2 regions of the Candidatus Paraluminiphilus aquimaris genome follow, and region 1 is predicted to be linked to the other one. Evidence: predicted binding sites of a transcription regulator. Region 1 holds the regulator's gene; the other holds the start of a gene.

The links. The regulator sigma-54, encoded in region 1, starts transcription at its own class of promoters, with help from an activator protein. The targets are predictions, from matches to a motif close to TGGCACANNNNTTGCNNT.
Region 2: a site for sigma-54 is predicted at 1,435-1,452, ahead of fliE (flagellar hook-basal body complex protein FliE). Genes of this name have one in related genera too.

Annotation. Positions count from the first base shown of each region.
Region 1 covers NZ_CP036501.1:2,655,699-2,659,090, forward strand. Annotated here, with positions in the region: gene lptB (LPS export ABC transporter ATP-binding protein) at 1-550, shown strand, start outside; gene E0F26_RS12200 (RNA polymerase factor sigma-54) at 665-2,092, shown strand; gene hpf (ribosome hibernation-promoting factor, HPF/YfiA family) at 2,120-2,407, shown strand; gene rapZ (RNase adapter RapZ) at 2,526-3,383, shown strand.
Region 2 covers NZ_CP036501.1:693,273-696,664, forward strand. Annotated here, with positions in the region: gene E0F26_RS03145 (hypothetical protein) at 1-83, shown strand, start outside; gene E0F26_RS03150 (sigma-54 interaction domain-containing protein) at 253-1,398, shown strand; gene fliE (flagellar hook-basal body complex protein FliE) at 1,511-1,843, shown strand; gene fliF (flagellar basal-body MS-ring/collar protein FliF) at 1,857-3,392, shown strand, end outside.

The sequences.
Region 1 (3,392 bases):
CATCACACTCTGTGGTGAAGATGTCACTGCGCTGCCCATTCATCTAAGAGCAAGACAGGGTTTGGGCTACCTCCCTCAAGAGGCCTCAATTTTCCGTCGACTTTCCGTCGAAGACAACCTGATGGCCATTATCGAAACCCGAGATGACTTAACGGTGACCGAACAACAAAACCTTTGTGACGAGCTTCTTCACGAGTTTCACATCACGCATCTTCGATCATCACTTGGTCAAAGTTTGTCGGGAGGTGAGCGGCGTCGAGTGGAGATCGCCCGCGCACTCGCAACGGACCCAAAGGTCATATTATTAGATGAGCCATTCGCCGGTGTAGACCCCATATCCATATCGGACATAAAAGCAATTATCACCCACCTTCGAGACCGGGGGATCGGGGTATTAATCACAGACCACAACGTCCGCGAAACACTCGACATCTGCGAGCGGGCCTACATAGTTAGTGAGGGAAGTGTGATTGCTGAGGGCGACGCACAAAGCATTCTCGACAATGCGAACGTCCGTAAAGTATACCTCGGCCAGGACTTTCGGCTGTAAGTTCTCGCTGCGTACAACGAACATAGCAATGTAAGCAAAAGGTAGGCCAAGCGGTTTGCCTTTGTTGAAATGAAAGCGCTAAACTGTCTATCCAATGGCTTCTCAAAGAGATTCATGAAGCAAGCTCTGCAGTTAAAGCTCGGTCAACAACTAACGCTGACACCTCAGCTGCAGCAAGCTATTAAGCTCCTTCAACTCAGCACACTCGATCTTCAGCAAGCCATCACCGAAACGCTTGAGAGCAATCCACTTCTCGACGAAGAGGAGGGTTCCAATGAAGCGCCGCTTGAGACGGATGTTAAAGAGCAAGTCGACTTTTCCGACACCACTTCCGAGGATCTCCCTTCAACCGAGCTTCAAGTAGACGCGGCCTGGGAAGATGTCATGCCCTCTTCCGCACCTGCGGCCACGCAGGGCGCCGGCGGCGAGGATCTGAACTTTGGTGAGCGTGACTCGTCACCCGAAACATTGCAGTCGCACCTACTTTGGCAACTCAATCTCACACGCTTTTCCGAAACAGACCGCGCCATCGCGCTCGCCTTCATCGATGCGGTTGATGATGACGGAAGGCTGACACAAACAGCTGAGCAAATTTTTGAAGGGCTGAACATCGATGAACTAGAGTTTGAAGAGGTAATGGCTGTACTGCACCGTCTTCAACACTTTGAGCCAACCGGTGTTTTCGCGACGGACTTACAAGAGTGTCTCCTCATTCAGCTAAGGCAGATGAGTGAAGAGACGCCGCATCGCGATACTGCCGGTATGATGGTTAGGCGGCACATCGAGCAAATTCCTGTGGCTGAGCCGAAACACTTAGCACGGAGGATGCGGACCACGCCTGAGGACATTATCGGCGCGCTAAATCTAATACGCTCATTGAATCCAACCCCCGGCGCGTCGCTTCAAGCCTCTGCAACTGAATACATTGTTCCCGACGTGTTTGTTAAGCGTGTTGAAGGAAAATGGCGAGTCGAATTAAACCCCGACATAGCGCCAAAACTACGAATCAATCATCACTACGCGGAATTGCTAAACGCGGGAACGAGCTCCGACCGAGATTACGCAAGAAACAACGTTCAAGAAGCAAAATGGTTTATCAAGAGCCTATTGAGCCGAAATGAGACGTTGCTAAAAGTGGCCTCTTCGATTGTGCAGCATCAGCGTGCTTTCCTCGATCACGGGGAAGAAGCAATGCGCCCCTTAATATTGGCGGACATTGCCGGAGAGGTGGACTTACATGAGTCCACTGTCTCTCGGGCAACGACACGCAAGTACATGCATACGCCCCGGGGTATTTATGAGTTGAAATACTTCTTTTCAAGTCATGTTGCCACCACCGAGGGTGGCGAGTGCTCGTCAACTGCAATCAAAGCATTGATCAAACGAATCATTGGCGCAGAGAACTCGCAGAAGCCATTGAGCGATGCAAAGCTGTGCACACTTCTCGCTGATGAAGGCGTAGTGGTGGCACGGCGCACGGTCGCAAAGTACCGAGAACAAATGAATATAGGCCCCTCAAACGAAAGGAAGCGTTATATCTAATTGTTGAACCATTACAGGAGAATCATCATGAGAGTGACTATTAGCGGACACCACGTCGACGTAACAGATGGCTTACGAGAGCATATTTCGAGGAAATTACGACGGGTACAGCGGCACTGTGACAGCATTGACCATATAGAGTTCGTTCTTGTTGTGGAACGCGCTGAACATAAAGCTGAAGCTAATTTACACCTTGCTGGGGCTGACTTTTTTGCTTCGCAGACACTCTCTGATATGTATCCCGCGATAGACTCTGTTATCGAAAAATTAGATCGTCAGGTAACCGATCACAAGAGAAAGCATCGGACCCACTAGCACTAGAAGGTGAGTGTCATCGCGCAAGTTTGGCGCTTAAGCGACCGCTGCGGCGACGGACCGTAGCAGCGAGTTATCAAGGTTTACCGAGTAACGAGGGAAAAACGGCAAACTCGTCATGCACATTATTATCGTAAGTGGCAGCTCCGGATCAGGCAAAAGCTCAGCGTTAAATCAGCTGGAGGACATGGGTTTCTACTGTGTGGATAACCTACCTGTCACGCTCGTTGAATCCCTCATAAAACACTTCGAGGAAGCGCCCTCGTCGGCCTACACAGGCCTTGCCATCTGTATCGATATTCGCACAGAGGATGCGGGCGTTAACGACTTACGCGACTTTTTAAAAGGGCTCAGAGAAAAAAACACTTTCGAGCTCATCTTTTTCGACGCGACCGCGCAAGCTCTGAGTAAACGCTTTAACGAAACCCGGCGCAAACACCCCCTAAGTGAAGACGGCTTACCGCTGACGGATGCCCTCGCTATCGAACGGATCATTCTAGAGCCGCTAATCTCTGCCGCTGATTTGATTATCGACACCTCGGAAATGTCACCCTACAACCAACGCGAAGTGATGCAGCAGCGGTTTGGGAAAGCCCGCTCGGGTATGGCTATCAGCATCGAATCTTTTGGATTCAAAAAAGGCGCGCCGTTAAACGCCGATATTGTGCTCGATATGCGCATGCTAGCCAATCCACATTGGGAGCCCGAGCTCAGAGCGTTTACGGGTCAGGCGCTGCAAGTAAAGCAATTTATTGAGGCGCATCCGGAAACGGATACCGTGGCAAATGATTGTATTAGCATGCTACTCAAGTGGGTTCCGCTTTACCAAAAAAGCCAGCGCGCTTATCTGACGATTGCTGTTGGTTGCACGGGTGGGAAGCACCGGTCGGTGTACATGACAGAGCGAATTGGCGAAGCTCTCTCGCGGCAATTTGAAGGTGTCTCGGTCACTCACAGAGATATGCCTAAAAGCTAGCAAACTCCG
Region 2 (3,392 bases), 760 kb from region 1:
ACGCTAACTCGGCTGGCAAGGTTGAAGTTGAGGTTTGGCAGAAAGTTGGTGATAGACAGTTCGCTTGGCTGATAGCGCTTTAATTTGAGACACTTCGCCACTGTGTGAGCTGAGTCACATTCCCTCGGAATTTGTGAGACCTCATTCATACTTGCGTCAAAAAACTGGCGCGCGCTTCCATGCGCTTTGATAGCTTGTTAGTGTTAGCCATCCGGCCTCGCCGGATGTGGATAAATCTAGGGATATCGACACGTGACCGTGACGGCCAAGAACACCACAGCGCAGCGCCACCTAAAGCACCTCGAGCGACGTTTGGTGGGTGTCAGTGACGCTGTTTCACAAGTTCGTTCCTTAGTTGCCAAAGTTGCTCCCACCGAAGCCACTGTTTTACTCCAGGGCGAATCGGGCACCGGTAAAGAGGTCATTGCCCGATTGGTGCATGACTGCTCGGAGCGTGCAGACGGACCGTTTATTCCCGTGAACTGCGGCGCTATCCCGGGCGAGCTCCTAGAAAGCGAATTGTTTGGTCATGAGAAAGGTGCGTTTACCGGTGCGGTTGCTAGCCGCAAAGGTCGTTTCGAATTAGCCGAAGGCGGCACACTGTTCCTTGATGAAATCGGCGACATGCCCTACGAGATGCAGGTCAAACTGCTCCGGGTGCTTCAAGAGCGCACGTTTGAGCGTGTAGGTGGTGGAAAAACCATCAAATGCAACGTGCGGGTTGTGGCAGCAACCCACCAAAATCTTGAGCAGCATGTTGAGGAAGGCAAGTTTCGTATGGACTTGTACTACCGTCTGAACGTATTCCCGCTAGACGTTCCGGCACTGAGAGAGCGGACGGCGGATATCGATGGGCTTGCGCAGCGGTTTATCGATAGTTTTTCAGCGCAAGGGCGCGGCGCTATCCGCTTAGAAGATGACGCGCTTGCACACCTTCGTCTTTATGCGTGGCCGGGCAACGTCCGTGAGCTGGGTAACCTGATCGAGCGACTGATTATTTTGAACACCGACGAGATGGTTTTTGCGGCTGACTTACCAGTCAAATACCAAAGTACTGAGCTCGCAGTTGCCGAAAGGCCTGAGAATCTCGAACCGCTACATGATCAATGGCTGGATAATGAGCCTGAGGATCTAACGGCTTTATTCGCGCCACCTCCGACAGTCCCTGTCGCACCTCCAACACCCGTGCATATTGAAGAGCCGATAAACTTGAAGGAGCACATGGCCGATACCGAGCGATCGCTCATTATTTCTGCTCTTGAACAGACAGGCTGGGTGAATGCTCACGCCGCCAAGCTTCTCACCCTACAGCGCACAACGCTCGTTGAGAAAATGCGCAAGTACAATATCAAGCAAGAATCGGATTCGTCAGAATTTCGTCGCGCCGCTAGCGAATAGCCGCTAAGCGTCTGTAATTTATAATAAAAAATCTATTGGCACATCGTTAGCTAACTAGTCTGTTGACAGAAATACGCGTCAAATTTGGCGCCTTGAAACAACAGGTTTAAGCATGAGTGATGTAGCGATTAATCAAGTTCTTGCCCAAATGCGCAGCATGCAGACGCTAGCGCAGGGCCAGAGCATTGGCTCAGAGTTGCGCGCGACTGAAGCGGTGTCCAGCTCCCAGTTCTCAAATCTCATGACCCAGTCGATAGCGGATGTAAACACCTCCATGCAAGAGTCAAAGGCTGTAACAGCGGCGTTTGAAAGCGGTGATCCATCTGTTTCGCTTGCTGAGGTAATGATTACGGCTCAAAAGGCCAGTCTTCAATTCACAGGAATGACGGAGGTGCGCAACAAATTGTTAACGGCGTACCAAGAAGTCATGAACATGCCGGTATAAGGAATAAGTTCGTATGGCGGATAACCCCGTTTTAGATCGTTTAAGTGGTTTCGCAGCTCAACCGGCGACGAGACAGTTGTCCCTACTTGCAGGCTTTGCGGCCAGTGTGGCCTTGGCCATTGGCGTAGTGAACTGGGCGAGTACACCTTCCTATGAGTCAGTCTACGGAGCCATGTCTCCGGCCGACAATGCGACGGCAATCAATGTTCTGCAAACCAACGGTATTAAATACCGGATGGAGCCAGGAACTGGGCTGCTGGAAGTGCCCTATGATGACGTGCTTCAAGCGCGAATGGCGCTGGCTAGCGAGGGGTTCCCGCGAAATGGCGGGGGTGTCGGTTTTGAGTCACTTTACGAAGAGCAGCAAATGGGGCTCTCAAGCTTTATGGAACAAGCGCGCTATCACCGAGCGGTTGAAGCGGAGTTGTCTCGTACTATTGCTGCGATGGATTCAGTGTCGGGCGCACGTGTCCATCTTGCTATCGCGAAGCAGTCCGCGTTTATGCGACGTGGCAACGAGCCGTCGGCGTCTGTCATGGTGAATTTATTGCCCGGTGTTCGGCTCAACGACCGCCAGCTTGCTGGAATCATTCACCTAGTGGCGTCGAGCATCCCAAATCTCGACTCTGATCGCGTGTCGGTAGTTGACCAAGGAGGTAAGCTACTCTCGAGCCAAGGCGAAGACACGGACTTTGGTTACACCTCCGAACAGTTCCGTTTGGCGCAGCAATTTGAAAACTCTCTTAGCGACCGTATTTTGGCTATTTTAGAGCCTATTCTGGGTCCCGGTGCGGTGCGCGCTCAAGTGACCGCTGACATGGATTTCACGCGCATCGAGAGCACCAACGAAATTTACGACCCGACCACCGTTTTGCGGTCGGAGCAAACCACACAGGACATTACTAATCGCGGAGCGGGCGGTCAAAACCCGGGCGATTTAGTTGCTCAGCCGCCTCAGCAACAGGCCGCTGCTGACCCAGCAGCACCGCAGGTTGCCCAAAATGTACCAGACCGCGAAAGCCTCAAAGAGACACGAAACTATGAGGTGAATAAAACGATTTCGCACACCCGGCGTGTCCCGGGAACCATTCAGAAGCTATCTGTTGCGGTGGTGGTTGATTACGTTCTTGACGAAAACGGTGAGCGCATAGCACTTGATCAAGCGCGCATCGACCAGATCACGGCGCTCGTAAGGGAGGCCATTGGGTTCTCGGTTGAGCGCGGAGACAGCGTTCAGGTCATTAACTCGCCCTTTGTCGCGCCGGCGCCACTCGAGCCTCTACCTGAGCTCGGACTTATGGAGCAGGCATGGGTGTGGGAGCTTGGGAGGGGTGTGCTCGCTGCGCTCGCAGTATTGGCGCTTATCTTTGCCGTGCTTCGCCCAATGGTTCGATACTCAACAAGCTACACGCCTCCTGCGCCCCCCGCGCCTTCGCGCCTCGAAAGTGCAATGGCGGACGCGACGACTGAGGGCGACACCTTGTCTTTGTCGAGCCCGGCAGATACTCCGGCTTCGATCCCTAAGCCCAACTATCATCAAAGTGTCGCG